2 regions of the Sulfitobacter sp. R86518 genome follow, and region 1 is predicted to be linked to the other one. Evidence: riboswitches for the same ligand, from Rfam matches in the RefSeq annotation. Region 1 holds a riboswitch; the other holds the start of a gene.

Evidence for each region. Region 1 has a riboswitch for thiamine pyrophosphate ahead of thiD (bifunctional hydroxymethylpyrimidine kinase/phosphomethylpyrimidine kinase). Riboswitches for the same ligand answer to the same signal wherever they lie in the genome.
Region 2: it holds a riboswitch for thiamine pyrophosphate, as region 1 does, so the genes downstream of both, thiB (thiamine ABC transporter substrate binding subunit) here and thiD (bifunctional hydroxymethylpyrimidine kinase/phosphomethylpyrimidine kinase) in region 1, are expected to answer to the same signal.

Annotation. Positions count from the first base shown of each region.
Region 1 is NZ_JAXHCA010000005.1:1,293,343-1,308,555, reverse strand. It holds gene SJY36_RS07295 (thioesterase family protein) at 1-424, opposite strand, end outside; gene SJY36_RS07290 (ArsR family transcriptional regulator) at 693-1,463, shown strand; gene SJY36_RS07285 (ArsJ-associated glyceraldehyde-3-phosphate dehydrogenase) at 1,470-2,468, shown strand; gene arsJ (organoarsenical effux MFS transporter ArsJ) at 2,465-3,718, shown strand; gene SJY36_RS07275 (TRAP transporter permease) at 3,755-5,692, opposite strand; gene SJY36_RS07270 (TAXI family TRAP transporter solute-binding subunit) at 5,794-6,984, opposite strand; TPP riboswitch at 7,545-7,645, shown strand; gene thiD (bifunctional hydroxymethylpyrimidine kinase/phosphomethylpyrimidine kinase) at 7,713-8,519, shown strand; gene SJY36_RS07260 (FAD-dependent oxidoreductase) at 8,516-9,511, shown strand; gene thiS (sulfur carrier protein ThiS) at 9,495-9,692, shown strand; gene SJY36_RS07250 (thiazole synthase) at 9,694-10,467, shown strand; gene SJY36_RS07245 (thiamine phosphate synthase) at 10,464-11,060, shown strand; gene SJY36_RS07240 (ThiF family adenylyltransferase) at 11,039-12,061, shown strand; gene SJY36_RS07235 (ABC transporter substrate-binding protein) at 12,048-12,986, shown strand; gene tenA (thiaminase II) at 12,983-13,666, shown strand; gene SJY36_RS07225 (ABC transporter ATP-binding protein) at 13,663-14,388, shown strand; gene SJY36_RS07220 (ABC transporter permease) at 14,385-15,158, shown strand; gene SJY36_RS07215 (crotonase/enoyl-CoA hydratase family protein) at 15,172-15,213, opposite strand, start outside.
Region 2 is NZ_JAXHCA010000005.1:23,359-38,571, reverse strand. It holds gene SJY36_RS00920 (MarR family winged helix-turn-helix transcriptional regulator) at 1-374, opposite strand, end outside; gene SJY36_RS00915 (branched-chain amino acid aminotransferase) at 535-1,404, shown strand; gene SJY36_RS00910 (cyclase family protein) at 1,487-2,434, opposite strand; gene SJY36_RS00905 (DMT family transporter) at 2,546-3,523, opposite strand; gene aroC (chorismate synthase) at 3,625-4,725, opposite strand; TPP riboswitch at 4,818-4,917, shown strand; gene thiB (thiamine ABC transporter substrate binding subunit) at 4,952-5,929, shown strand; gene SJY36_RS00890 (thiamine/thiamine pyrophosphate ABC transporter permease ThiP) at 5,905-7,461, shown strand; gene SJY36_RS00885 (ATP-binding cassette domain-containing protein) at 7,448-8,140, shown strand; gene SJY36_RS00880 (exopolysaccharide biosynthesis protein) at 8,141-8,725, opposite strand; gene SJY36_RS00875 (SDR family oxidoreductase) at 8,740-9,594, opposite strand; gene SJY36_RS00870 (glycosyltransferase family 4 protein) at 9,607-10,872, opposite strand; gene ade (adenine deaminase) at 10,994-12,796, shown strand; gene SJY36_RS00860 (AMP nucleosidase) at 12,793-14,256, shown strand; gene SJY36_RS00855 (HU family DNA-binding protein) at 14,401-14,676, shown strand; gene SJY36_RS00850 (DMT family transporter) at 14,821-15,213, shown strand, end outside.

The DNA.
Region 1 (15,213 bases):
GCGGGCGTTTCAATGCGGGCGGGAAGTAAGAGGGCGTGTCGTCCGGCCCTTGGGGGGCGGCGGGCGCGGTATGGCCCACGCTCAATTGACTTTCCTGCGCATGGCCGAAAGAAAACGTGCCCGTTGCCGCGACCTTGCCGTCGATTTCAGCGCGGGTGGCGATGGTGGTGATGTTGCGCCCTTCGCGCAGCACTTCGGCATGGATCGTGGGCGGCTGCGACACGGGTGCGGTAAAGTTAATCAGCGCCGACCGCAGCGCGGGCAGATCGGGGCGGTCCCGACGGGCCGCATTGACCAGCAAGGCACCGGTAAATCCGCCAAAGGCCGTACGCCCCTGCGCCCAGTTCTCTGGCACCTGATAGCGCGGCGCGGTGCCATCCTGCTCTGCTGTCGCCAATACCTCGGCCAGGGTCACATCTGTCATGTCGGGTCCTTTATGCGTCTGTCACCGCGCGCGGGCGCGCTGTTTCCCAATCGATGCCCGCAAAGCCAAGGGCGCGCAAGACACCCTGCCCCTGAAACGCCACGTCACCCAACACGCACCCCCGCGGCAAAAAACCTTTGGCAGGATCGAATAGAGGTGTTGACGCCCAATCTATATTTCACATATCCATGAAATATGGAAACACTACTCACAGATCGAACTCGCCACCCTGAGCCACCCGCAGCGGCTGGCCGTGTTTCGCCTGCTGATGCGGCGCTATCCGGATGCTTTGCCTGCGGGGGAAATCGCGCAGGTACTGGCGCTGAAATCCAGCACGGCGTCGGTATATCTGTCGGCGCTGACGCAAGTCGGGCTGATCTCGCAGCGGCGCGACGGGACGCGGCTCTTGTACACCATCAACCTTGATGCGGCGGGCGAGGTCGTATCGGGGTTGTTCGTGGATTGTTGTCGGGGGCGCGCTGATCTCTGCCCGCCCCCGTTCTCTGACCTCATTAACAGGACGCAGATGATGACCCAGACAAAATTCAACGTGCTTTTCGTATGTACCGGCAATTCCGCCCGCTCCATCTTTGCAGAGACGATCCTGCGGGACATGGCGGGCGACCGGTTCACCGCCTATTCCGCGGGCACCCTGCCCCGGTCCGAGCTTAACCCCCTTGCGGTCGAGATGCTGCAAGCCAAGGGCCACAGCATCGACGCGCTGCGGTCCAAACATATCTCTGAATTCCAGACCGCCGATGCGCCGCAGATGGATTTCGTCTTTACCGTCTGTGACCACGCCGCAAACGAGGAATGTCCCACCTGGCCCGGCCAGCCCGTGTCGGGGCATTGGGGCATGCCCGATCCCGTCAAAGCCGAAGGGACAGAAGCGGAACGCCGGCTGGCCTTTCAACAGACATATGGCGCGCTGCACAACCGGCTTCTGGCCTTCACCGCCCTGCCTTTCGAAGCGCTGGATCGCGCTGCCTTGCAAAAACGGGTCGATGCCATCGGGGCCGACCCAGTGACCACAGGATAAACCACGATGACAACCTATGCTTTGAACGGCCTTGGCCGCATCGGAAAACTCGCCCTGCGGCCCTTGCTGGAACAGGGGGCCAAGATCGCCTTTATCAACGACGCGGTTGGCGACCCCGAGATGCACGCCCATCTGCTGGAGTTTGATTCCGTCCACGGGCGCTGGCCTGCGACCTTCAGCGCAGAGGAACATGCGATCACCATCGATGGCACGCGTATCCCCGTGACCAGCACCAAATCGATCACAGACCTGCCGCTGGAGGGGGTGGATGTGGTGATCGACTGCACCGGTGCGTTCAAGACAGAGGCCAAGCTTGCCCCCTATTTCGAGGCGGGCGTGAAAAAGGTTGTTGTCTCTGCCCCCGTCAAGGACGGGCCGACGGCGAATATCGTCTATGGCGTGAACGACGACACCTATGATCCAGCCAAGCACAGCATCGTCACCGCGGCGAGCTGCACCACCAACTGCCTCGCCCCCGTTGTCAAAGTGCTGCTGGAAGGGATCGGGATCAAACACGGGTCGATCACCACGATCCATGACGTGACCAACACGCAAACCATCGTGGACCGCCCCGCCAAGGATATGCGCCGCGCCCGATCGGCGCTGACCAACCTGATCCCTACCACCACGGGGTCCGCCACGGCGATCACGCTGATCTATCCGGAGCTGACCGGCAAGCTGAACGGCCACGCCGTGCGGGTGCCCCTGCTGAATGCGTCGATCACCGACTGCGTGTTCGAGCTGGAGCGTGAGACGAGTGTGGAAGAGGTCAACGCCCTGTTCAAAACCGCCGCCGAGGGGCCGCTAAAGGGTATTCTGGGCTTTGAGGAACGCCCGCTTGTGTCGTCGGATTACACCAATGACACCCGCAGCGGGATCGTGGATGCGCCATCGACGATGGTGGTGAATGGCACGCAGGTCAAAATTTATGCGTGGTATGACAATGAAATGGGCTATGCGCACCGACTGGTGGATGTGGCGCTGATGGTGGGCGGCAAGCTGTGACACGCCCTGCCGGTTTTACCGCCTATATCACTGTCACCGCCGCCTATTGGGCCTTTATGCTGACCGACGGCGCGCTGCGGATGCTGGTGCTGCTGCATTTTCACACGCTCGGGTTCTCTCCGGTACAGCTGGCCTATCTGTTTGTGCTCTACGAGATCGCGGGCGTGGTCACCAACCTGTCGGCGGGCTGGATCGCGGCGCGCTTCGGGCTGACCTCGACGCTTTATGCGGGGCTGTCGTTGCAAGTGGTCGCGCTGCTGGCGTTGACACAGCTTGATCCGGCCTGGAGCGTCGCCGCCTCTGTCGTCTTTGTCATGCTGGTGCAAGGGCTGTCGGGTGTGGCCAAGGATCTGGCCAAGATGAGCTCTAAATCCGCGGTCAAGCTGCTGGCCCCCACCACAGGGGGCGGCTTGTTCCGCTGGGTCGCACTGCTCACCGGATCGAAGAACGCGGTCAAGGGCGCTGGCTTTCTGCTGGGTGCGGGGATGCTGGCGCTGCTGGGGTTTGTGCCGTCGACGCTGGTGATGGCGGCGATCCTGTTTGTGATCCTGATCGGCGTCATCATCGGTATGCCCGCGGGCCTGCCCGTGGGACGCAAGGATGCCAAGTTCACCGAAGTCCTGTCCAAGAACCGCAATATCAACTGGCTCAGCGCCGCGCGGCTGTTCCTCTTCGGGGCGCGCGACGTGTGGTTTGTCGTGGGCATCCCGATCTATTTCTACGCCGTGCTCTCCGATGGCAGCGTCGAAAGCAAGCGGGAGGCTTTCTTTATGATCGGCAGCTTTATGGCGGTGTGGACGATCCTTTATGGGGCCGTGCAAGGCTGGGCCCCCAAGATACTGCGGGCCACAGGCCGGACCGAGGGCGACACGCTCGCACAGGCCCGCCACTGGAACCTTGCGCTGGTCGTCGTGCCTGCCCTGCTGGCCGCGCTGGTCTGGATCACGCCTGCGCCATCCCCCGCGCTGACGGTCACGATTGTCATCGGTTTGCTGGTATTCGGTGCGATTTTCGCGGTGAATTCGGCGCTTCATTCCTATCTGATCCTCAGCTTTACGGATGCAAAGCGGGTCACGATGGATGTGGGGTTCTACTATATGTCCAACGCGGCCGGTCGGTTGGTAGGCACGCTTTTGTCAGGCTTCACCTATCAACTGGGGGGGCTGGCGCTGTGTCTTGGCACGGCGGCGCTGATGCTGGCGCTGAGCGCCTTGGGGACGGCACAGCTGCGCCCTTCGCAAACGTCATGAACTGCGGCGCGCGGGGATGTCCCCGCGCGCCAAATCTTAAGGGACCGCAACCACGCCGTTGCGGTTGTCCCGCCAGATCACCGCGACAAGCACCGCCGAGGCGACCCCCGCGATCAGCGTCGTCGTCAGCCCCGGAAAGCTGAAGGCAAAGCCCGCGATCCCCAGCGGCAGACGCAACCAGGGCCGCACCATACCGACGCCCAGCAGATAGCCCTCAAGCCCGCCGGACAGCAGCGTGATGCCGATGATGATCGACGGCAGCACATAGATCAGCGGCGTCAGATCGCCCTGCAGCACCAGCGCAGGCTGGAACAGGAAGAACAGCGGCACAAAGTAGATCACCACCCCCAACCGCATCGCAGTGAAGGAGGTCAGCATCGGCTTGGCCCCCGCAATCGTCGCCGCCAGAAACGCCGCAGCCCCCACCGGAGGCGTGATCACCGACAGCATCGCGTAGTAGACGATGAAAAAGTGCACCGCGACCGTGTTCAACCCGCCGATTTCGATGATCGCGGGCGCCAGCGTCACCGCAAGGAAGATGTAGGCCACAATCGCAAGCCCCGCCATGCCCATGACAAAGCAGGCCAAAACCCCAAGCGCGATCACGAGATAGACGTTATCCCCGCCCAAAGCGACCAGCCCAGAGGTCATCGACCCTGTCACACCGGTGATGGTCAAGGCGCTGACCACAAAGGCAATCGGCAGGATGATCGCTGCGGTCTGTGTGACCAGCGTACCCACCTGACGCAGGGTTTCAAAGATGCGCGCAGGCGTCATCATGGTCTCGCGTTGCAGGAAGCTCAGCGCGATCATCAGCGCACTGGCGTACCACGGGGCGTAATACTCCCACCGCATATACAGCAGGCCCCAGACCAGAAAGATCATGACCAGCAAGAAGGGCCAGCCGCGCTTCATCACCTCGCGGGCCGAGGGCAGGTTTTCGGGTTTCATCCCCACCAGCCCCTTGCGCGCGGCATAGGCGTCGACTTGCAGGATCAGGCCAAAGTAGAACAACACCGACGGCAGGATCGCGGCCACCATCACGGTCGCGTAATCCACACCGATGGTGATCGCCATGACAAAGGCAATCGCCCCCATCACCGGCGGCATCACCACCCCGCCGGTCGAGGCGCAGGCCTCGATCGCGCCAGCGTAATGGGGCGGGTAGCCGACTTTTTTCATAGTCGGAATGGTGATCGACCCGGTGCCCGCGATGTTCGAGAAAATCGACCCCGACAGCGACCCGAAAAAGGCGCTGGCCACGATCGATACTTTCGCTGGACCGCCGCGGTACTTGCCAAAGCCCGCATTGGCCAGATCGATAAAGAACTGCCCCGCCCCCGTGGCGATCAGCACGCCCGCAAAGACCAGAAAGCCCAGCACGATCTCGGCCACGATCTTGGTGGTAATGCCCATCAACCCTTCGGTGCGGAAGACATGCGCCTCGATCATGCGTTCAAACGTATAAGGGATGCCCATCAGCAAACCGGGGAAGTAATCGGCCACCAGCGGGTAAAGCCCCAGCACCAGCACCACGAGCAAGAAGGGGATGCCCCCCGACCGGCGCGCGATTTCAAGCATCAGCAGCCAAAGCACGACGCCCGCGTAGAAATTGGTCCAGCCCGCCTGCACGATCTCCCATGCATACATGGAAAACCACATGCAGATGCCAAAGCCCACGGCGGCCGCCACGATGTCATAGATCGGCACATGGGTGTGCGATTTCACCGCTGGCAGCGCGATGAACGCCGCCGCAAGGAAGGTGCCGATGAAGACCCAGTAATACTGCCCCTCGATCAGACGCCGCCCGCCGATGGGAACGCCGAATACATAGGCCAGCCCCATCCCGAGGCCAAAGGTACACAGCAGCACAAAAGCGATGCTGGTGAACGAGAATAATCCCCCCAGTCGCGTCGTCTCGGACGAGGGTTCGACAGCCGTTTCAGCCGCCGGAGAGTGTTGTGTTGCTGACATGGATGATCCTGAAAATAAGGGCGCTGTGGCAGTGTCTTAGGAGGACGGAGCACGCTGTGCTCCGCCCTGTCTTTTGCCGTCGATGACGGTCCGGCGCGGCGTTACAGACGCGAGCGGAACGGCTCCAGCCCGTCGGTGTGCTTGGCCAGAATGTCGAGATACTCCTGGTTCTCGAAATTCATCTCGACGCCCTGCTCCATCGCCTCTTTCATGCCGGCGTTGCGTGCCGCGATCCACGCGTCCATCTTCTCGATGGCCTCGTTGTTCCAGGCATCGTCTTCTTCGGTCCACGCCCCGATTTCACGCAGGTATTTCACCGTGCCTTCGTGCACAGGGATCGGGTTTGCATCCAGGAAGTTGCGGAAATGCTCCAGCGACATGCGGGTCGCCAGCGCGTGCGATCCTTTGTAGTTGTCGTGGGATTCATTCATCCACTTCGCCATGTTATAGACGAAATCCTCTTCTGCGGTGACCGGCACGGCATAGACGAAGTTCGACGTCATGGACTCGACACCCTTGGCGGTGCTCACCCCCATAGAGATGGTCGAGGGGATCGTCATGGGGCGGTAGCTGAGGTAGCCGTCCCAACCTTCTGTGTTGGCGGGATCCATCGGCAGCCAGCGAATGCTGCCCGGCGCGCCTTCCATTTCGGACAGAACGGAAGAGATCGGCGAGCAATAGGCCACATCGGACTTCCCCTCGACAACCGAACGACAGTTTTCACCGTAGCTGGAGGCCGGGACGAATTCGATCTTTTCCTGTGCTTCTTCGGGCGTCATGCCGATAAAGGCAGGCAGGGCCTGGGTGATCGCAGAGACAATCGCGGGCGAGAACACGCCCGAGGTGACGCGCACGCCGCCTTTGCCGATGTCTTCAAGGCTTTGAAGCTCGGAATCGCCAGCCACAACAAAGCCCCAAGGGGTGTCGTTGTGGTGCCACAAGATCCGCTGCGGCATGGGTTTCGCCGAGGCGTAGCCGCCGACCCCTTCCGCTTGCAACGCCATTTCCGACGCGGAAACCGACGCGATCGCGATGTCTTCGCGGTCGGTCAAACGTTTGTAGCGCATGGGCTCGCTGTCTTCGGGAACGATCCGCACGGTGGTGCCGGTTTCTTTTTGCAACGCAGGCCCCCAACCGTTGGTCGAGGCAAAGCTGCCTGTCGACGTGCCCGGCGTGGCAATCACGAGCATGCGCGGCCACTCATACTCCTGCGCCATCGCGACGCCCGAAAGCGCCATGGATACCGCAAAGGACCCGACAGCGGCCTTGGCAAAACGTGTCATATTCTTCATGTGGTCTCTCTCCCTGTTGTACATCTTTGGATTGTTCGGGATCGCAGGATCACAGGCACCGCAAAAACTACGGATGCCCATGCGCAGGACGCAGATGTGATCTTTGCAGATGTCACGCAGCACCTCCCAATGCTTGTCGCGACGCGTCCGGAATGACCCGTAAAACGGGCCAGAAAACGCATCCTCCCGAGTGTCGGCCCCCTCCTCCCGAGGGTATCCGACTCAATCTGTCAATCAGCCTAGGGGCAAGATATTTCGATGCCAATACCGCAGAACAGAACTTGATACCGCAGCCGCGCGGGGTCTTTGCGCGATCACCCCTAGTTTGCTGATGCCAAAGGGTTAACGCCCCAGAATATGGGAAATGTGACGTTACGTTGCTTTGGGTTACGAGGCGTTGTTTCGGCTGACAAGCGTCAGGAGGGCTGTCCAAACCGCGCCCGTTTTGCCCAAAATATCGCCACCCTTGGTTGAATATTTTGCGGCTTGCACCGTTTGCCGAACTTGGCTACGCCTAAGGCAACGACGCTGCACGCCCCCACGGGGGCCGCAGTTCCAACATCTATCCGTCGGGGTGCCCTAGGGGGCTGAGAGGTGCGTGCACCGACCCGTCGAACCTGATCCGGGCAATACCGGCGTAGGGAACGGGTATCTTTGTGCAACGGCCTTGGGTCCACGCCACAAAGCTCATTCTTGCGTCTGCTTGCCCACCACCGAAAGGCGAGCATGTGACTAAGACGACCCCCATTTCCCTGACCATCGCCGGTTCCGACAGCGGCGGCGGTGCCGGTATTCAGGCCGATATCAAGGCGATGTCGGCCAATGGTGTCTATGCCGCCAGCGTGATCACCGCCGTGACCGCGCAGAACACGCGCAGCGTCAGCGCGGTACACGAGATCCCCGCCCCCATCGTCGCGGCCCAGATCGATGCGGTGCTGTCCGATCTTTCGGTGCAGTCGATCAAACTGGGCATGTTGTTTTCTCCGCAGATTATTCAGGCGGTGGCCGCTGCGCTCTCCGCGTTTCGGGGGGCCGTCGTGGTTGATCCGGTGATGATCGCAAAATCCGGCGATGCGCTGTTGCAAGAAGACGCCGTCGCAGCGTTGGTCGCGGATATCCTGCCGCGCGCCGATCTGCTGACCCCCAACCTGCCCGAAGCCGCCCGCCTGTTGAACCAGCCCGAGGCTGACAGCGCCGACCAGATGGTCACGCAGGCCCGCGCGTTGCTAAAGATGGGGCCGAAGGCGGTGCTGATGAAGGGCGGCCATAGCGCGGGCAATATCTGTAGCGACGCACTGGTCACCGCAGAGCGTGTCACATGGCTCAGCGCGCCGCGCATCGACACGCGCAATACCCACGGGACGGGATGCACCTACGCCGCGGCCATCGCTGCGGGGCTGGCCCACGGCAAACCCCTTGGCGCGGCGGTACAGGCCGCCCATGACTATCTGCACCGCGCCATCATCGCCGCGGATCAACTCGATATCGGCACGGGCCACGGGCCAGTGCATCACTTCCACGCGGTCTGGTCATGACGCAGGTCACCATCATCGGCGCGGGCGTCGCGGGGCTGTGTATCGCGCGTGTCTTGCTGGATCGCGGGATGCGCGTGCATCTGATCGACCGAGCCCGCCAGCCCGGTCCGCAAGGGTGTTCTTGGTGGGCTGGCGGCATGCTCGCCCCGTTTTGCGAAGGTGAAAGCGCCGAGGAACCGGTGATCCGGCTGGGCCAAAGGGCGGCGGATTGGTGGGACCAACACACCACATCGCTGCACCGACGCGGGTCACTTGTGATCTCTCCGGCGCGGGACAGCAGCGATCTGACCCGCTTTGCGCGCCGCACGACAAGCCACCAAACCCTGACGGGTGCAGAGATTGCGGCGCTTGAACCCGACCTTGGCGACCGCTTTGCCAAAGGGCTCTATTTCCAGACCGAGGCCCACCTGTCGCCCCGCATTGCGCTGGCAGAGCTGTGGCGCGGGCTGGTGGCCGATGGGGCCAGTTTCGAACAGGGCGAGGCCGCCCCCGAAGCGCTGGCGCAAGGCGGCCTCGTCGTTGATTGCCGCGGCTATCACGCGCGCGCCGATCTGCCTGAGTTGCGCGGCGTGAAAGGGGAAATGGCGCTGCTGTCCTGCCCCGATATCGCGATCACCCGCCCCATCCGCGTGCTGCACCCACGTGTGCCGATCTACCTCGTACCGCGCGGTGACGGGATTTACATGCTCGGGGCCACAATGGTCGAAGGCCGCGCCGGTGCCCATGCCAGCGTGCGGTCCGTGCTTGAACTGCTGAGCGCAGCCTACGCACTGTCCCCCGCCTTTGGCGAGGCCGAGATCCTAGAGATCGGCGTCGACAGCCGCCCCGCCTTCCCCGACAACCTGCCGCGCATCGAACGGCAGGGCAATCTGATCCGCGCCAACGGTCTGTATCGCCACGGTTTCCTGCTCGCCCCCGCGCTGGCGACCATGGTGGCTGACCTGATCCTTGAAGCCAAAACACCGGAGATTTTCCATGAAACTACAGCTTAACGGTGCCCCGCTCGACAATGAGGCGCCCACGCTTGCCGCCCTGCTAGAGTCCGAAGGATTTGGCGGCGCGAAAGTCGCTACCGCCGTCAATGGCAGCTTTATCCCCGCCAGCCTGCGGGCCAGCCACCACTTGTCCTCCGGCGACAGCATCGAAGTGCTCGCCCCCATGCAAGGAGGCTAAGATGCGCCCCTTTTACGGAGAAACCCTTGCCAATGGTCTGATGCTGGGCACCGCGCAATACCCCTCGCCCAAGGTGCTGTCAGAAGCCTTTGCGCGCAGCGGGGCGGCGGTGGCGACCGTATCGCTGCGGCGCGAAAGCGGACGGGATCGCGCCGGTCAGGACTTCTGGGAACTGATCCGCGCGCTTGACGTCCATGTGCTGCCCAACACCGCCGGATGTCACAGCGTCAAAGAGGCCGTCACCACCGCCCATATGGCCCGCGAGGTGTTCGACACACGCTGGATCAAGCTCGAGGTCATCGGCGAGGAGGACACGTTGCAGCCCGATGTCTTCGGTCTGGTCGAGGCCGCCCGCATCCTGAGCGAGGACGGGTTTCAGGTCTTTCCCTACACCACCGAAGACCTTGTGGTCGCGGATAGATTGCTGCGGGCGGGCTGCGAGGTGCTGATGCCCTGGGGCGCGCCCATCGGGTCGGGGATGGGGCTGAACAACCTTTTCGGGCTGCGCGCCATGCGGGCGCATTTTCCGGACGTGCCGCTGGTGATCGACGCGGGCATCGGCCTGCCCTCGCACGCCGCACAAGCGATGGAGCTGGGCTTTGACGCGGTGTTGCTGAACACCGCTGTCGCCAAAGCCGGTGACCCCGCCGCCATGGCCGAGGCCTTTGCCACCGCGATCCGCGCCGGACAGCTTGCCGCCGATGCGGACCCGATGCCGCCCCGCGATATGGCCGCGCCCTCTACCCCCCTGATCGGAAAGGCGTTTCTGGAATGACCCTTGACCGTTTCTACCCGATCTTCGACAGCGCCGCCTGGCTGGAACGGCTGGTGCCCCTTGGCATCAAACTGGTGCAACTGCGGATCAAGGATGCGCCCGACCCTGCCTTGCGGCGCGACATCCGGCAGGCCAAGGCGATCTGCGCCAAACACGACTGTACCCTCGTGATCAACGATCACTGGCGTATCGCGCTCGACGAGGGGTGTGATTTTATCCATCTGGGACAAGAGGATCTGGACAGCGCCGACCTCACCGCCATCCGCAATGCGGGTGCACGTTTGGGCATTAGTACCCACGACAAGGCCGAACTGACCCGCGCCCTGGACCTGCGGCCCGATTATATCGCCCTCGGCCCGATCTACCCGACGATCCTGAAGCAGATGAAGTGGCACGCGCAGGGGCTGGACCGTCTGCGCGACTGGCGTGAGCGGGTGGGGCAGACCCCGCTTGTGGCCATCGGTGGCATGTCGGTCGACCGCGCGGCGGGTGCTTTTGATGCCGGTGCCGATTGCGTCGCGGCGGTGACCGACATCACACTGAACCCCTCGCCCGAAGATCGCATCACCGCATGGCTGGGGGCAACTCGATGACCCGCTATGCCCGCCAGATGATCCTGCCGCAGGTCGGCCCATCGGGCCAAGAGGCGCTGGCGGCGGCACGGGTGGTGGTGGTCGGCGCGGGCGGGCTGGCGGCACCGGTACTGCCCCTGCTGGCGGGGGCCGGTGTGGGGCATATCACGCTGGTGGACGGTGATGACGTGGCCCTGTCAAACCTGCACCGCCAGACCCTGTTTACCGAGGCCGATATCGGCACGCCCAAGGTCACCGCTGCCGCCCGCGCCCTAACCGCGCGCAACAGCGCGTGCACCGTGGTGGCCCACCCCGTGACCCTTGGGCCGGATACCGTGGCAAAGCTGTGCCATGATGCGATGCTCGTGCTGGATTGCGCCGACAGCTTCGCAGCAAGCTATGTGCTATCGGATCACTGCCTGAACGCGGGTCTGCCCTTGATCAGCGCCTCGGCCCTTGGGTTTGGCGGCTATGTCGGCGGGTTCTGCGGCGGCGCGCCGTCGCTGCGGGCGGTCTTCCCCGATCTGCCGGACCGCGCGGCGAGCTGCGACACGGCGGGAGTGATGGGGCCGGTTGTCGCCACGATCGGTGCCGCACAAGCACAGATGGCGCTGGCTTGCCTGCTTGGACTGTCGCCGTCCCCTCTGGGGCAATTGATCAGCTTTGATCTTGCCTCCTATCGTTTTGGCGGCTTCCGCTTTGATACCGCGCCGGAGCCTGACCACGGTTTCGGATTTGTCGCGCCCTCGCAGATCCGCGCAAGCGATTGGGTCGTCGATCTGCGCGGGCCGGATGAGGCTCCCACAGCCGCGACACCCACAGCGCGGCGCATCACCCTGCCCGATTTCCTCCGCAACGCTCCCCGCCCGACACATCAGCCCCGCGCGGTGATCGCCTGCCGTTCGGGCCTGCGCGCGTGGCAGGCGGCGACCCATCTGGCCAGCTACTGGCATGGCCCCATTACCCTGCTCGCCATGGGCGAGCCTTCCCCGTTGAAAGGACAAACCGATGAAACTTCGTAACATTCTGGCCGCGCTGGCGCTGACCTCTGGCCCGGCGCTGGCGCAGGACGAAATGGTCTTGCTGCTGGACTGGTTCGTGAACCCCGACCACGGGCCGATCATCGTGGCGCAGGAAAAAGGATACTTCGCCGAACAGGACTTGAGCGTAGAGGTCATCGCACCCGCCGATCCTTCCGACCCGCCCAAGCTGGTCGCCGCAGGCAAGGCAGATCTTGCGATTTCCTATCAGCCGCAGTTGCACCTGCAAATCCACGAAGGTCTGCCCTTGCAACGGGTCGGCACGCTAGTGGCCACGCCGCTGAACTGCCTGCTGGCGCTGACCGATGGACCCATCGCTTCTCCTGCGGATCTGGCGGGCAAAAAGGTCGGATTCTCTGTCGGCGGTGTCGAAGAGGCCGTGCTTGGCGCGATCCTGACCCATCACGGGCTGTCGCTGGATGATGTGGAGCTGGTAAACGTCAACTGGTCGCTGTCACCGTCGTTGATGTCCGGTCAGGTGGATGCGGTCATCGGGGCCTTCCGCAATTTCGAGCTGAACCAGATGGATATCGAAGGCGTCGATGGCACCTGTTTCTACGTCGAGGAAGAGGGTCTGCCGCCGTATGACGAGTTGATCTACGTCGCCAACCGCGACACGATGGACAAGGACATGATCGCGCGGTTTCTGGCCGCGACCGAGAAAGCGACGCAATATATCGTGAACCACCCCGAAGAAAGCTGGGAGGTTTTCGCCGCCACCTCTGCCGATCTGCAGGACGAGCTGAATGCCCGCGCGTGGAAAGACACGCTGCCCCGTTTCGCCCTGCGCCCCACGGCGATGGATGCCGGACGCTACGCCACATTCGAGACGTTCTTGCATGACGCGGGTCTGATCCCCGACATCTCTCCTGTGTCGACCATCGCCATTGATGTGACCGCCCGATGAGCGCGCCGGACTATGGCCGCAGCTTCGCGATTTGGCGCGCTGCTGCGGCGGCGGATTGGCAAGACTATACCCACCATGCTTTTGTCGAAGGGTTGCGCGACGGCAGCTTGCCGCGCCGTTGCTTTGTGAACTATCTGATCCAAGATTATGTTTTCCTTGTGCATTTCTCTCGCGCTTGGTCGATGGCGGTGGTCAAATCGGAAACGATGGAAGAGATGAAGACCTGCGCCGCCACGGTGGATGCGCTGGTCAATCACGAGATGGCGCTGCATATCCGCACCTGTGCTGCGGCGGGTATCGACGAAGCGGCGCTTTTCACCGCGACGGAAGCCCCCGCCAACCTCGCCTATACGCGCTATGTGCTGGATGCCGGGATGCAGGGGGATTTCCTTGATCTGATGGCGGCGCTGCTGCCATGCGTCATGGGCTATGGGGAGATCGGGCAGCGCCTGGCCCAGACCCGCAGCGCCGACACGCCCTATGCCGAGTGGATCGAGACCTACGCCGACCCCGACTATCAGGCGCTGTCCCAGACGGTGGGCGCGATGGTCGACGCGGCGGTTGCGCGGCGGATCGGTGACCTTGAAACCGCCCCCCGTCGCGCGGCACTGCAGAACCGCTTTTCCACGGCCACACGGCTAGAGGTCGGCTTTTGGCAGATGGGGCTGGACCTGCCATGACCCCGCCGCCCGCGCTGCGTCTGGCGGGACAACACCGGATTGACGCGCGCCCCCTGTTTGACATGGATATGACCCTCGCCGCGGGGGCGTGGACCTGCTTGCTCGGCCCGTCGGGGGTGGGCAAATCCACGGTGTTGCGGCTGCTGCTGGGGCTTGAGACGGGCGGCGCATTTGACGGCACGATCACCGCCTCTGACGGGCAACCACTGGCGGGGCGGATCAGCTATATGGCGCAATCCGACCTGCTGTTACCCTGGCTTACGGTGATCGAAAACATCATGATCGGCGACCGGCTGCGGGGGACCACGCCTGACAGGGACCGTGCCTCCGCCATGCTTGCGCGGGTCGGTCTGCAGGATCATGCCCATAAGAAACCCGCCGCCTTGTCGGGCGGGATGCGGCAGCGGGCAGCGCTGGCGCGGACCTTGCTGGAGGATCGCACGGTGGTCTTTCTGGACGAGCCGTTCTCGGCGCTGGACGCGGGCACCCGCGCCGCGATGCAAGAGCTCGCGGCAGAGCTGTTGCACGGGCGGACCGTGCTGCTGGTCACCCATGATCCGGCCGAGGCGGCGCGGCTGGCCGACCACATCCTGATCCTCTCTGCCACGGGCGCGCAAAGCTGGCCCGTCCCCGCGCTTCCCGCGCCGCGCCCCGTCACCGCGCCCGAGGTTTGGGCCTGCCAAAGCGCGCTGCTGTCCCATCTGCGGGGGGTGCCTGCATGAGGCGATACGACATACTGCTTGCGATCCTGCTGGGGCTTGGTCTTTGGCAGGGCGCGGTGCTGCTGACCGACGCGCCGCACTATATCCTGCCCTCGCCGTGGCGCGTGGCGCAGGCGGCCTATCGCGCCCGTGAGACGCTGATCGAGAACGCATGGGTCACCACCGTCGAGGTGCTGCTGGGGCTGCTGATCGGCACCGCCTTGGGGGCTGTTACCGCGATCCATCTGGCGCTGTCCAAAACGGCAGAGCGTTTGCTGCTGCCGCTGCTGGTCTTTACCCAAGCCGTGCCGGTTTTCGCGCTGGCCCCGTTGCTGACGCTGTGGTTCGGCTATGGCATGGGGTCCAAGATCGTGATGGCGGTGTTGATCATCTATTTCCCAGTGACATCGGCCTTTCACGACGGGCTGACCCGCGTGCCTGATGGCTACCGCGATCTGGCGCAATCGATGGGGACGCGGCCGTTGCGGTTCATGCGCTACGTGCAAATCCCTCACGCGCTGCCAAGCCTTGCGACGGGGCTGCGGCTGGCGGCGGTCTATGCGCCGATCGGCGCGGTGATTGGCGAATGGGTCGGCGCGTCAAAGGGGCTGGGCTACCTGATGCTGCTGGCCAATGGCCGTGCCAAGATCGACCTGATGTTCGCCGCGTTGATCATGCTCGCCTGTTTGACAGTGCTGTTGCATCTCTCTGTCGGGCTGCTGGCGCAACGACTGACCCGCTATGCCGAAGGGCGCAGCGAAAGCGGGATCACGCGCAGCACCCGCGCGTGATCCATACGACTTGCTATTCCGCGTTCGGCCGCACCCGCGCGCCGCTTTTGTCAGC
Region 2 (15,213 bases), 1.3 Mb from region 1:
TCAGACAATGTCTGTTCGAGCGCGCGCCCGGCGTCAGTCAGATACAAGTGCCGCTCCCGCTTGTCTGCTTTTCCCACTTGGCTTTTGACAAGACCATCGGCGATTAGCGTGCGCAATACACGATTAAGGGATTGTTTTGTAACACCCAAAATCCCCAGAAGGTTGTTTACCGTTGTGCCCGGCGCCCGGTTGATAAAGTGGATCGCACGGTGGTGCGCACGGCCATAGGCCATATCCACAAGGATCTTGTCAGGGTCGGCTGTAAAACCGCGGTAGGCAAAAAACATCGCCTCGATCCCCTGCCGCAGCTGTTCATCCGTCAGGAACAGCAGGTTCTCGCCCGTGTGTGATGATGGGCCGCGTCCGTCTGCCATTATACTCTCCCCTTGCTGCGCCAAGAGCTTACGTCAGCGTTATTGACTTTCCAAGAGTCAAAGGCTATCGAATCCCATGTTTTGCGTAATTATATGTCTGCACGCAGCGGGTTTCACGCAATTTTCATAAATCCCGAGGTGCTTTGAGGAAGGATACATCATGGACGGCGCATACGACGATCGCGACGGCAAAATCTGGTTGGACGGTAAAATGGTCGATTGGCGCGACGCCAATGTCCACATCCTGACCCACGCCATGCACTATGCGTCATCGGTGTTCGAGGGCGAACGCTGCTACAATGGCAAGATTTTCAAAGGCCGCGAGCATTCGGAACGGCTGCGCAAATCGGCGCAATACCTCGACTTCGAAATCCCGTATTCCGTGGACGAGATCGAAGCCGCAAAATACGAAATGCTCAAGGCGAACGGCTGGACCGATGCCTATGTCCGTGCGGTCGCGTGGCGTGGTGCCGGCCCCGACATGGGGGTCTCGGCGGCGCGCAACCCTGTACGTCTGGCCATCGCGGGCTGGGAATGGGGCAACTATTACGGCGACGCCAAGATGAAGGGCGCCAAGCTCGACATCTCGAAGTGGAAGCGCCCGTCGCCCGAAACGATCCCCGTGCACGCCAAAGCAGCGGGCCTGTATATGATCTGCACCACCTCCAAACACGCGGCAGAGGCCAAGGGCTGTTCCGACGCGCTGTTCATGGACTACCGTGGCTATGTGGCCGAAGCGACCGGCGCGAACATCTTTTTCGTCAAGGACGGCGAAGTGCACACGCCACTGGCCGATTGCTTCCTCAACGGGCTGACCCGTCAGACCGTCATCGGGATGCTCAAGGAAAAGGGCCTGACCGTGCACGAACGCCACATCATGCCGGAAGAGCTGGAAGGCTTCGAGCAATGCTGGCTGACCGGCACCGCGGCCGAGGTCACACCCGTCGGACAGATCGGCGACTACACCTTCGAGGTCGGCGCGCTCACCCGCGAGATTTCGGAAGACTACGAAAAGCTCGTCCGGTCCTGAACTGCCCCATCAAAACAAACGGCGCGAGGGGATCTCCCCCCGCGCCGTTTTCATATCCGCGCCTGCGGTGCAGCACGTCGTATTAGTAAAGCGCGACCGGATTGATCATCGCCTGTACCGTGCCCTTGATCAGCGGCTGCCCGAGCACAAACATGAACTCTTGCACGCCTTCCGCGACCAGCGGGCCTGTGTTCATCGTCTCCAGAATATAGATGCCGTTATCCTTGAGCAGCGTGACATGGCCATAGAACACCTTGTCCCCCTCTTTCGGTGGAATGGCTTCTAGGCCCCATGTGTCTGCGCCCACGGCCATCGGGTTCATCGATGCCATAAACACCGCGCCTTCGTTATTCAGCCCCGGTTCGGTGGACCCCCAGGCCGTCGGGTCGCTTTCCATCATGCCGTCGGTCCAGCCCGTGTGAAACAGCACGATATCACCTTCGTTTACCGTGATCTGCTGCGCCTCCATCGCGGCGGTAATCTCTGCCTCGCCAAAATGCTCACCGGCGGCCAACACATCTTTGCCCATGTGCTTGGCCATATCGATGATCACGGCGCGCCCGACCAAGGGCGGCACGGCATGCGTTCCCAACTTGGTCAGGCCGCTGATCGCCGAGATTTCCTTTTCGTCCAGGCAGTTATAATACATCCCGTCTTCGCCCAGATGCCCAAGCCCGTCCAACTGCGACCCGATACCGATCCAGGTTTGCAGCAGATCGTCGTTATAATTGCCCTCGTAGCCAAAGGACGACAGCTTTTGGCCGCCGTGCTGGTTCGGCTGGACCACCTGAAGGCTCAGCGAACGGGGCGGGAAGGCAGGTGTATCCGGCCCGATCACGATCCCGAGCGGCATCGATTTGCCCTGCTTGATCAGCTTGGCGGCCTGCAACGTGCGCTCGGTCGAGATCAGGTTCGCCGATCCCAGCTGGTCGTCAGGGCCCCAATGCGAATGGTCACAGTCTTGCGCCCATGCGGCAGATGCCCCGACGCCGATGGACACGGCAGTTGCGATAATCTTGGTAAATTTCATCTTTCTTCCCTCCCAGAAAACAGGGTGCAGCACCGACGGGATATCCGCTGCTCCACACCCTAGAGGGTTAGGCTAACATGAAATTCAATCAGGGCACGTAATTTCAACCGGTCAGCTGGGCGTTCCCTGCGGCGTGCTGCTGGCCTTGGATTTGGATCGATCCAGTCCCAACTGCCGTTCCCGCCAGATGATCGCGGCACCGCCGGCGATGACCAGACCGGCACCGATTAGGATTGCAGGCGTCGGGATTTCGCTGAAAAGCACCCAGCCGATCAACACCGCGAACAGCATAGAGGCATAGTCGAACGGGGCCAGCATCGACACCGGGCCAAAGCGGTAAGAGGCCGTGATCATGATCTGTGATACCCCGCCGATCATGCCCGACAGGATCAACAGCGCCGAGACTTGCCAACCGGGGTTCACCCACCAAAGCGGCTCCCAGTTGATCACCATGCCTGCGGGCAGCGTGAGGAACGACAGGCAGGTTGCGGTGAGCGAGAAATAGAACACGATGGCCGCCGTGCTGTCGGTTTGCACCAATCGGCGCACGTGGATCTGGACAAGCGCGCGCATGATCGACGCGGCAACCACCATCATCGCGCCCAGCATGGCAAGCTGCGACACACTATCCCCGCCTACGGTAAAGCGGGGGTACAGAACGATCAGCACGCCGATCAACCCCACGGCCACCGCAGACAGTCGGAACACACGCACCTGTTCGCCCAGGAATATCGCGGCGAAGATTACCGTGAAAAGCGGCGTGGCATAGCCGATCGCGGTGACCTCTGGCAGGGGCAGCAGGCTAAGCCCGGCAAAGGTCAGCGCCATCGCCGTGGTCCCGAAAACGCCGCGCCAGACGTGACCCATCAGATTGCTGGGCTTCAGCCCGTCGCGCAGGTCGCCGCTTTGCCATAGCCACAGGATGATCATCGGGAAGGCAAAGAACGACCGGTAGAACACCGCTTGGGCGGCGGGCACGGTTGCCGTCGCGATCTTGATGAGGGCCGCCATGACCGAGAACAGAAAGACTGCCCCCAGTTTAAGGGCGATGGCCCGGCCGGGGCGGTGCTCTGTCGTGGTGCTTTGCATGGCGCATGCTTGCGCCTGCAGGTTTCAAGTTGCAAGACCCCGCGTCAACTTGCGCGTCGTATTCCCGCCAACATGCGGAAAATCCAAGCGTTCCGCGCGACTTAGCCGATGATGCCGCGGTTCTCGCCAACCTGACCGCGGTGCAACAGCATATGGTCAAGCAGGACGCAGGCCATCATCGCTTCGCCCACCGGCACGGCGCGGATGCCAACGCAGGGGTCATGGCGGCCTTTGGTAATGATCTGCGTATCTTCGCCGGATTTGGTGATTGTCTTGCGCGTGGTCAGGATGCTTGACGTTGGCTTGACCGCGAAACGCAGCACGATGTCCTGACCGGTGCTGATGCCGCCCAGAATACCGCCCGCGTGGTTCGACGAATAGACAGGGCCGTCGGGGCCCATGCTGATCTCGTCCGCGTTCAGCTCTCCGGTCAGCATGGCGGCGGACATGCCTTCGCCAATCTCCACGCCTTTGACGGCGTTGATGCTCATCATCGCGGCGGCAAGATCGGTGTCGAGCTTGCCATAGACCGGCGCGCCAAGGCCCGCGGGCACGCCGCGCGCTGTCACCTCGATGATCGCACCGACGGAGGATCCGGATTTGCGCAGACCGTCCAGATACGCCGCCCACTCTTCTGCCGCTTTGGCGTCGGGCACCCAGAACGGGTTTTGTTCGATCTGGTCCCAATCGAACGCATCGCGGTCGATCTTGTGGGGGCCCATCTGCACCATGTAGCCGGTGATCTGCACATTCGGCGCAATCGCCTTGATCGCTTCGCGCGCAAGTCCACCCGCCGCCACACGCGATGCGGTTTCACGTGCCGAGGACCGCCCGCCCCCGCGATAATCGCGGATGCCGTATTTCTGGAAATAGGTGATGTCGGCGTGACCGGGCCGGAACTTGTCCTTGATGTCGCCGTAATCTTTCGACCGCTGGTCGGTGTTCTCGATCATCAGCTGGATCGGCGTGCCGGTGGTGACACCTTCGAACACGCCCGACAGGATGCGCACCTCATCCGCCTCGCGGCGTTGTGTGGTGTATTTGTTCTGGCCGGGTTTGCGCTTGTCCATCCAGTGCTGGATCATCTCTTCGGTGATCGTCACACCGGGAGGGCAGCCGTCCACCGTGGCCCCCAAAGCAGGCCCGTGGCTTTCGCCCCAGGTGGTCACGCGGAAAAGATGGCCAAAGCTGTTGATCGACATGGGCGGTGCTCCTTTGGCGGTGATCCTTAACGGGGGCTGCACCATGCCTCAAGGGGTTTCACCTTGCGCGCGGGCGACAGGCGTTCTACCGATAAGACACCTCGGGGGGCCTGACAGGCTGAGATGTGCGCGCACGGACCCGTTGAACCTGAACCGGTTAACACCGGCGGAGGGAAGGTCTGGATACACCTCCAACGCTTTCTGACGCCGCATTTTGGAGGATGCCATGAAGTATCTTACACTTGCTGCCACCACGCTTTTCGCCACGCAGGCATGGGCCGAGACGCCCGAACTGGTGGTCTATACCTACGACAGCTTTGTCGCCGAATGGGGCCCCGGCCCTGTGATCGAAGCGGCCTTCGAGGCGGAATGCGCTTGCGATCTGAAATTCGTAGGCATGGGCGATGGCGCGGCGCTGTTGGCGCGGCTCAAGCTGGAAGGCGCGCGGTCTGACGCCGATCTGGTGCTGGGTCTTGATACCAGCCTGATCGCGGCGGCCAAGGAAACAGGGTTGTTCGCGCCCGCCACAGTGAACGCGGATTATGACCTGCCGGTCACATGGGAAGACGACAGCTTTGCCCCCTATGACTGGGGCTATTTCGCCTTTGTCCATAACGCTGATCTGACCCCGCCCGCGAATTTTCGCGCGCTGGCCGACAGTGACCTCAAGATCGTGATCCAGGACCCGCGGTCCTCCACCCCCGGTCTGGGCCTGCTGATGTGGGTCAAGGACGCTTATGGCGACGAGGCCCCTGCGATCTGGGAAGGTCTGGCAGATAACGTCGTGACCGTGACCAAGGGCTGGTCCGAAGCCTACGGCCTGTTTCTTGAAGGCGAGGCCGACATGGTGCTGAGCTATACCACATCCCCCGCCTACCACCTGATCGCCGAAGAGGACGCGACCAAAGCCGCTGCCGCTTTTGACGAAGGCCACTACATGCAGATCGAAGTGGTCGGCAAGCTGGCGGGCAGCGACCAGCCCGAGCTGGCCGATCAGTTCATGCAGTTCATGGTATCGGACGCGGCGCAATCGGTGCTGCCCACGACCAACTGGATGTACCCTGCCGTCACGCCCCAAGGCGGGCTGCCCGAAGGCTTTGAACAGTTGATCGAACCGGGCAAGGCGCTGCTGATCCCAAACGATGACGTGCCCGCCCTGCGCGAGGAAGCATTGGCCGAATGGCTCTCCGCGCTGTCGCAATAAGCACGAAATCCGGCGTCAGCGCCGCCATTCTGGTTGCGGCGCTGATCCTTGCTGCGGTGGGGGCGGTGCTGTGGCGGGCCGAGTTCGGCAGCGGGCTTGGCCCGGCCGATTGGTCCGCGATCCGGTTTACTGTGCAACAGGCCGCGCTTTCCGCCCTGCTGTCTACCGTGCTGGCGATCCCTGTCGCCCGCGCCTTGGCGCGACGGCGCTTTGTCGGGCGCGGGTTGCTGGTCACGCTGCTGGGGGCACCGTTCATCCTGCCGGTGATTGTCGCCGTGCTGGGGGTGCTTGCGGTCTTTGGCCGCGCGGGCTGGCTCAATGCGGCGCTGGCGGCGGTCGGATTGCCCGGCATCACGATCTACGGGCTGCACGGCGTGGTGCTGGCGCATGTCTTCTTTAACCTCCCACTGGCCACGCGGCTACTGTTGCAGGCGTGGCAGACCGTGCCCGCGGAACGGTTCCGGCTGGCCGCACAGCTTGGCCTGACCCCGCGCGCGGTATTTCGCAGCATCGAGCTTCCCCTCCTGCGGCAAATCCTGCCCGGCACCGCAGCGTTGATCTTTGTGATCTGCCTGACCAGCTTTGCGGTCGCGCTGACCCTCGGCGGCGGCCCCCGCGCCACGACGATCGAGCTTGCGATCTATCAGGCGTTCCGTTTCGACTTTGACCTGAACCGTGCAGCCCTGCTGTCGCTGGTGCAGCTTGGGCTTGCGGGCAGCACCGCCGCGCTGGCGCTGTGGATCATCCCCGCGATCAGTCTGGGCGGCGGGCAGGACCGACCCCTGCACCGCTGGGACGCACGTGGTGGGCTGCAACGCGGGCTCGACGCGCTGTTCATCACGTTGGCGGCGGGGTTTCTGCTGCTGCCCCTGACCTCGGTCGTGCTGCGCGGGGTGATCGGCCTGCCGCAAATGCCCGCCAGCGTGTGGCAGGCAGCGGGCACCTCACTCACCGTGGCGCTGATCAGCGTGGTGGTTTTGCTGGCCTTGGCCCTGCCCCTTGCCGGATGGATCGCGACCCGCGCCCGCGGCGGGGTAGAGGCCGTCGGCCTCTTGGGTCTAGCCGCCTCTCCGCTGATGATCGGCACCGGCTGGTTCATTCTGATCAATCCTTTCGCCAGCCCCTTTGCGCTGGCCCTACCCGTCACGGCGCTGGTCAATGCGCTGATGGCCCTGCCCTTTGCCCTGCGTATTCTGGTGCCCCGACTGCGCGACACGGTGCAGATCTATGGCCGGCAGGCGCAGATGCTGGGACTGACCGGATGGCCGCTTTGGCGCTGGCTGATCCTGCCACGCTTGCGCCCGCAGATCGGCTTTGCCGCGGGGCTGACCGGTGCCCTGTCGATGGGGGATCTGGGGGTCATCGCCTTGTTCGCCGACCCCGACAGTGCCACCCTGCCGCTGCAGATGTACCGGTTGATGGGGGCCTACCGGATGGAGGCCGCGGCCGGTGCGGCCCTGATCCTGCTGGCGCTGTCGCTTGGGATTTTCTGGATATTCGACAAGGGAGGGCGCTGGCATGCTGACGCTTGAGACCGCACAGATCACCCAAGGCAGCTTTACCCTGCACGCTGACCTGACCCTAGCGCCCGCGCAGACCTATGCGGTGATCGGCCCCTCGGGTGCGGGGAAATCCACCCTGCTGGGGGCGCTTTGCGGGTTCATTCCGCTCAGGTCCGGCAGGCTGCTGTGGCAGGGCAAGGACATCACCCAAGCCGCCCCTGGTGCGCGGCCGATGACGATGCTTTTTCAGGATAACAACCTCTTTCCCCATCTCAGCGTGATGCAGAATGTGGGGCTGGGGCTGCGCCCCGACGTGCGGCTCGGCACCGCGGAACAAACCCGTGTACACGAGGCGCTCGATCGCGTCGGGCTTCAGGGGATGGCTGCCCGCAAGCCTGCCGAGCTTTCCGGCGGGCAGCAAAGCCGTGTGGCCCTCGCACGGGTGCTGGTGCAAGCCCGCCCGCTTGTGCTGCTCGACGAACCCTTTGCCGCACTTGGCCCCGCCCTGCGCAACGACATGCTGGATCTGGTGGCCGCCCTCGCCGCAGAGACCAAAGCCGCGTTGATCATGGTCACCCACGCCCCCGAGGACGTGCGCCGCATCGCAGATCAGGTGATCTTTGTCGAAGGTGGCACCGCGCATCCGCCGCAGCCTGCCGCAGCGCTGATGGACAACCCGCCCGACGCGCTGCGCGCCTATCTGGGGTAATCAGAAAATAACGGCGTAAAAGGTCAGCGATGTCAGCAGGATCGTCAGATACCCCAGCAGCACATAAAGCCCGTCACGGGTGAACAGACCGAAGGCGAACAGCGCCACCGTCCCGCCCCCGAAGGACGACGCGAAGGGCACGAATTCAAGCAAGGGCCAACCCACAGGCAGGATCACGCAGGTCACCAACGTCAGCAGACGCATCGGGCCTGTCGTCAGAAACTGGAGCCTTTTGCCCGAGTGGCGATCAAAAAACGCCGCAGGCTTGCGCAGCCACCGCACGCAGAACAGCAACCGCGATGACTTGACCTCCCGGCGCAGCAGGAACTGCGGCAACCACAGACGTTTGCGCCCATAGACCGCCTGCGCCGACAGCACGATGATCACCATCGCCATGAAACTGGACACACCAAAGACACCGGACAGCGGCGACACCAACAGTAGCGCGGCCAGCAGAATGAACGGAAGCAGGGACCGCTCTCCGAATTCGTTCAGCACATCGTTGATCGTGACCATTTCGCGGCTGGCCGCTTGCTCCATCCCGTCCAGCAGATGGGTGAGGCTACGCTCCTCGATATTGTGCATATACCCCCCAAAGGTCAGCTGTCTTGTGCAAGCAATGCCGCCAGCCCGGCCCGATAGGTGGGGAACTGCGGTGCCCAGCCTAACGCCTGCTTGATACGGTCGTTCCGAACCTTCTTGCTTTCCGCGTAAAAGCTGCGGGCCATGGGGGTCATATCGGCCTGATCAAAGGGGATCGCGGGGGGCACGGGCAGGCCAAGCAGCTCTGCCGCGTGGGCGATCACGTCTTGCGGCGGCGCGGGGTCATCGTCGCACAGATTATAGACCGCGCCCGGGTCGGGCCGCTGCAAGGACAGCTCAAGCGCTTGGGCAATATCCTCGACATGGATGCGAGAGAAGACCTGCCCCTGCTTGATGATCCGCCGCGCCGTTCCGGCCCGTACCTTGGCAAAGGGGCCGCGTCCGGGGCCATAGATCCCTGCGAGGCGAAAGATATGCAGCGGCAGATCGGGGATCGCCTGCCACCGTGCCTCTGCCGTGACACGGGCGCGTCCGCGCTTGGTCGAGGGCGTCAGCGGCGTGTCCTCGTCCACCCAATCGCCGTCGTGGTCACCGTAAACCCCCGTTGTCGACAGGTAGCCGACCCACCGCAGATCGGGCGCGGCGCGAATGACCGCATCCTCGACCGCATTCAAAACCGGATCGCCTGCGCTGTCCGGTCCGGCCGAGACGAGCACATTGGGAAACTGCGCGATCAACGCCCCCAGATCGGCCCCCGGCCAGACGACGGGTTCAACGCCTGTGTCCGCGATGGCATCTGCCTTGTCGGGGCTGCGCGTGGTGCCGACGATGCGCCAGCCCTGCGGCACCAGCCGTGCGGCGAGGGCGCGCGCGCTAAAGCCATGCCCGATCGACAACAGGGTTTTCTCCATGAGGCGTCCTTTCTATGTGGTGGGGGTCCGGGGCAAGGCGATCCGCTGCCCCTCGGGGACCAATGCATTCATCTGCGCGATATGTTCCGGCAGGCATTTGGTCAGGAAGTCGTACGTCTGGACCACATGCGCCCGCGCCGCAGGCCCCAGATGCGCATAGGCCGCCGGATTGCCCAACACTTCCGCCACCTGATCGCCCAGCGCATCGGGATCGAAGAAATCGCACAGCAGACCGGTTTCGCCGTGGGTAATCGCCTCGCGCACGGGGGCCACGTCAGAGCCGACAATCGTCGCGCCCATCGCCATCGCCTCGAGCAGGGACCACGACAGCACAAATGGCATCGTCAGATAAAGATGGCAGCGGCTGATCTGAATAACCCTCTGGTAATCCTCGTAGGACAGCTTGCCCAGAAAATGCACCCGCGACCAATCGACGTGCTTGCCCACCTCTGCCTCCATCTCGGCGCGCAGTCCCCCGGGGTGTTTGCTTTTGCCGCCATAAGAGGTGTCGTTGCCCCCCACCACCAACACCCGCGCATCGGGGCGTTGTTTCAGAATGCGTGGCAATGCGCGCATGAACACATGAAAGCCCCGCGTGCGTTCAAGGTTGCGCGACACAAAGGTCAGCACCTCGTCATCCTTGGTCAGCGCGCGATCCATCCGCCCCAGCTTGAGCGTCACCGCCGGATCGGGGCGCAGGTGGTCTGTGCGTATCCCGTCGTGGCAGACATAGAGCTTGCGGTGAAAGCTTTGCGGGAAACGGTCACGCTGCCAGTAGGTCGGGCTGAGCCCGACATCGACGGTTTCGATATTGGCCAGCGGCACGGCATTGCGCGCGTGCAATAGAAAGGGGGTATTCTCGGTCACGGGGTCTTCGGGGTCGAACCCCACAGGGCCGCCGGTATCGCTGTAGTAATACTCGAAGAAGCCGATGATCGGGACATCGGGCCAGATCTGCTTGAAAAACGTCAGCTCCCCCCAGCCCACATGCCCCACCACGATATCGGGCTTGAACCCTTCGCGGGTCTCGATCTGTTTGGCCGCGCGGGCGGCCCCCAAGCCGTTGCCGGTAGATTCCTCCCAGTTCTTCGACAGCCCATATGCATTCTCTGCCGGTCTGTGGTGCGCCTTGTAGACCCGTGTCTCGACGCCATCAAAACGGGGCGGGTTTTTGCGTTGGGTCAGGAAATAGATCTGGTGTGTGCGTTGATCGGCCAGCCATTGCACCAGTTCGCGGTATTGGCCGGGCATATTCTGGTGCACAAACATGATCTTCATGGGGTCGCCTTATGTCCTGTCGGTTGCAGACAGTTAGCCCAGTCGGCACGGACAGTGCAAACGCCACGGCGCTGGACGGCTCTGGCTTGAACCTCGGGCGATCTTCGTGTCAACGTCAGGTATGAAAGAACACACATTCCCCTCGTGGCCCGATGTGGCCGATCAACTGGTCGCTGTTGCGGCAGGACGCAGTGCTGCGGATACGATTATCACCGGCGGTATCTGGGTCAACGTGCACACGCGCGAAACCCTGCCGGACCATGATATCGCGATCAAGGCGGGGCGCATTGCCTTTGTCGGGCCGGACGCCAGCCATTGCAAAGGCGACACGACCAAGGTGATCGAGGCAAAGGGCCGCTATATGATCCCCGGCCTGTGTGACGGGCATATGCACATCGAAAGCGGCATGCTGACACCGGCGGAATTTGCCCGTGCTGTGATCCCCCATGGCACCACGTCGATGTTCACCGACCCGCATGAGATCGCCAATGTGCTGGGTCTGGAAGGCGTGCGCATGATGCATGACGAAGCCCTGATGCAGCCGGTGAACATCTTCACCCAGATGCCGTCCTGTGCGCCCTCTGCCCCCGGTCTGGAAACCACCGGCTTTGAAATCACGGCAGAGGATGTCGCCGAGGCCATGCACTGGCCCGGTATCATCGGTCTGGGCGAGATGATGAACTTCCCCGGTGTGACCGCGGGCGACCCCAAGATGCTGGCCGAGATTGCCGCAACGCAACGCGCGGGCAAGACAGTGGGCGGGCACTATGCCTCACCCGATCTGGGGCCTGCCTTTGCGGCCTATGTGGCGGGCGGCCCTGCGGATGATCACGAGGGCACCTGCGAGGCGGATGCCATTGCGCGGATGCGTCAGGGGATGCGGTCGATGATCCGGCTGGGGTCCGCGTGGTATGACGTGGAAACACAGATCACCGCGATCACCGAAAAAGGGCTGGATTCGCGCAACATGATCCTGTGCACCGATGACTGCCATTCCGGCACCTTGGTGAATGACGGTCATATGAACCGCGTGGTGCGCCATGCCATTGACTGCGGCTGCGATCCTTTGGTCGCGCTGCAAATGGCGACGATCAACACCGCGACCCACTTTGGGCTGGAACGCGAGATCGGGTCGCTGACGCCCGGGCGGCGGGCCGATGTGATCCTGACCTCTGACCTCAAGACACTCCCCATCGAGACGGTGATCGCGCGGGGGCAGATCGTGGCCGAGGATGGCGCGTGTCTGGTAGACTGCCCGCATTACGACTGGCCGCCCCATGCGCGGCAGACCGTCAACATGGGCAAAGCCCTTGGCGCGGATGATTTCCAGATCACCGCACCTGCGGGGGCCAATGCCGTCACCGCCAATGTCATCGGCGTGGTCGAGAATCAGGCCCCCACCCGCGCGCTGAAATTCGAGCTGCCGGTGACCGAAGGCCGCGTGCAGTCCACGGGCGAAGTGTGCCAGATCGCGCTGGTCGAACGGCACCGCGGCACCGGCACTGTCGTCAACGCACTTGTGTCGGGCTTTGGCTATCGGGGGCCGATGGCGATGGCGTCCACCGTGGCGCATGACAGTCACCACATGATCGTGGTGGGCACCGATACCGAGCATATGGCGATGGCCGCGAACCGTCTGCGCGAGGTTGGCGGCGGGATCACCATCTTCAAGGACGGGGCAGAGCTGGCCATGGTCGAGCTGCCGATCGCTGGCCTGATGTCCGACAACCCGGCCTCCGACGTCGCCGCCAAGACCGAGGCGATGATGCAGGCAATGCGCGACTGTGGCTGCACGCTGAACAACGCCTATATGCAGCATTCGCTTTTGGCGCTTGTTGTCATTCCCGAATTGCGCATCTCTGACCTCGGCTTGGTCGATGTGCGCAGTTTTGAATTTATTCCTTTGTTAGAGCCTGTTTCATGACCAGAATCCTTACCCCAGACGCCCGCCCCGCCGAACAGTTCACCGATGCCGCTGCCGCCGTTGCGCGGCTGATCGAGCTATACAGCCAAGCGACAGGCTTTCTGAGCGCGCATTTCCAGAAGGCGATGGACAGCGCCGCCCCGGAAACGCGGATCAGGGCCTTCTACCCCGAGATCCGGTTTACCACCTCCAGCTATGCGCAGGTGGATTCACGGCTGTCGTTCGGCCATGTGTCGTCCCCCGGCACCTTCTCGGCCACGATCACGCGGCCAGAATTGTTCAAACATTACCTGACACAACAAATCCGTCTGCTGATCGAAAACCACGGCCAGCCCGTGACCATCGCGGTATCCGACACGCCAATCCCCGTGCATTTCGCGGTCAGCAATGACGACAGCGTGACGATCCCGCAGGAAGGTGCCGCGGATTTCACCCTGCGCGATGTGTTTGACGTGCCGGACCTGAGCACAACCAATGACGACATCGTCAACGGCACCTATCTGCCGCTGGACAACGTGCGCCCGCTGGCCCCCTTCACCGCGCAGCGCGTCGATTATTCGCTGGCACGGCTGACGCATTACACCGCGACCGATCCCGAACATTTCCAAAGCCACGTGCTGTTCACCAACTACCAGTTCTACGTCACCGAGTTCGAGGAATACGCCCGCGCTATGTTGCGTGACCCCGATAGCGGCTACACGTCCTTCGTCTCTACCGGCAATGTCGAGATTTCGGACGGCGACGCGCCGCTGCCTGCGTCGGTCAAGACTCCGCAGATGCCGACCTACCACCTCAAGCGCGCGAACGGGTCCGGGATCACGCTGGTCAACATCGGCGTCGGCCCATCCAACGCGAAAACCGCGACCGACCACATCGCCGTGCTGCGGCCCCATGCGTGGCTGATGGTCGGCCACTGTGCCGGTTTGCGCAACACACAGGCGCTTGGGGATTTCGTGCTGGCGCATGGCTATCTGCGCGAGGATCACGTGCTGGACGACGACCTGCCGGTCTGGGTTCCGATCCCCGCGCTGGCCGAGATCCAGATCGCGCTGGAGGACGCCGTTGAACAGGTCACCCAGCTTGAGGGCTACGAGTTGAAGCGGATCATGCGCACGGGCACCGTTGCCACCATCGACAACCGCAACTGGGAATTGCGCGATCAATCCGGTCCGGTGCAACGGCTCAGCCAGTCGCGCGCCGTGGCGCTGGATATGGAAAGCGCAACGATTGCGGCCAACGGCTACCGCTTCCGGGTGCCCTACGGCACGCTTCTATGCGTCTCGGACAAACCCTTGCATGGCGAGTTGAAGCTGCCCGGTATGGCGTCTGATTTCTACAAAACGCAGGTCGCACGACACTTGATGATCGGTATTCGCGCGATGGAACAGCTGCGCGATATGCCGCTAGAGCGGTTGCATAGCCGAAAATTGCGCTCGTTTGACGAAACTGCCTTTCTCTAAAGGCCGAAATCGGCTGAAAATAGCATGTTTTCGCGGTTTCTTGCGACCTATTCGTTGTGTTCAGCCACAACATACCGTTACATTCTGCGCGTGAGGCCCTAATCCGGGCGGACGAAGGAGAAAAACAAGATGGCAACTAAACCAATGACAAAAACCCAGCTCGTCGCGGCTTTGGCTGAGGAAATGGGCGAAGACAAGAAAACAGCAAGCGCGGCACTGGACGCGGTTTGCGCGTTGATCACCAAAGAAGTCTCCGGCGGTGGCGCTGTGACACTTCCCGGCATTGGCAAAATCTACTGCCGCGAACGCCCCGAGCGTATGGTGCGCAACCCTGCCACCGGCGAACAGTTCAAGAAAGACGCGGACAAGGTTGTTAAGATGACCATCGCGAAAGCGCTGAAAGATAGCGTTAACGAATAAGACTGATCACAGTCTGTTCTGACAAAGGGTCGCCCACGGGCGGCCCTTTGCGTTTGGCGCAGGTCTGCGTTGCGCTGAATGCGCTTGCCCCTGTCGGGCAACTGCGGAAGTCTCCGCCCACTGGAAAACCTGAAAGGCCCCCTCATGGATATACGTGCAATTCTCATGGGGCTGGCCTTCGCCGTCATGTGGTCCTCTGCCTTTACGTCGGCACGGATCATCGTCGCGGACGCGTCCCCCTTGATGGCTTTGTCGGCGCGGTATCTGATCTCTGGCCTGATCGGCGTGGGGGTCGCGCTGGCGCTTGGGCAGACGTGGCGGCTGACGCCTGCGCAATGGCGGGCAACGATCATTTTCGGCGTGCTGCAAAACGCGGTCTATCTGGGGATGAACTTTGTCGCGATGCAGACCGTACAGGCGTCACTGGCGGCGATCATCGCCTCGACCATGCCGTTGCTGGTCGGTCTGGCGACATGGCTGTTTCTGGGGGAAAAGCTCAAGCCGTTGGGCATCGCAGGGCTGATCGCAGGTGTGATC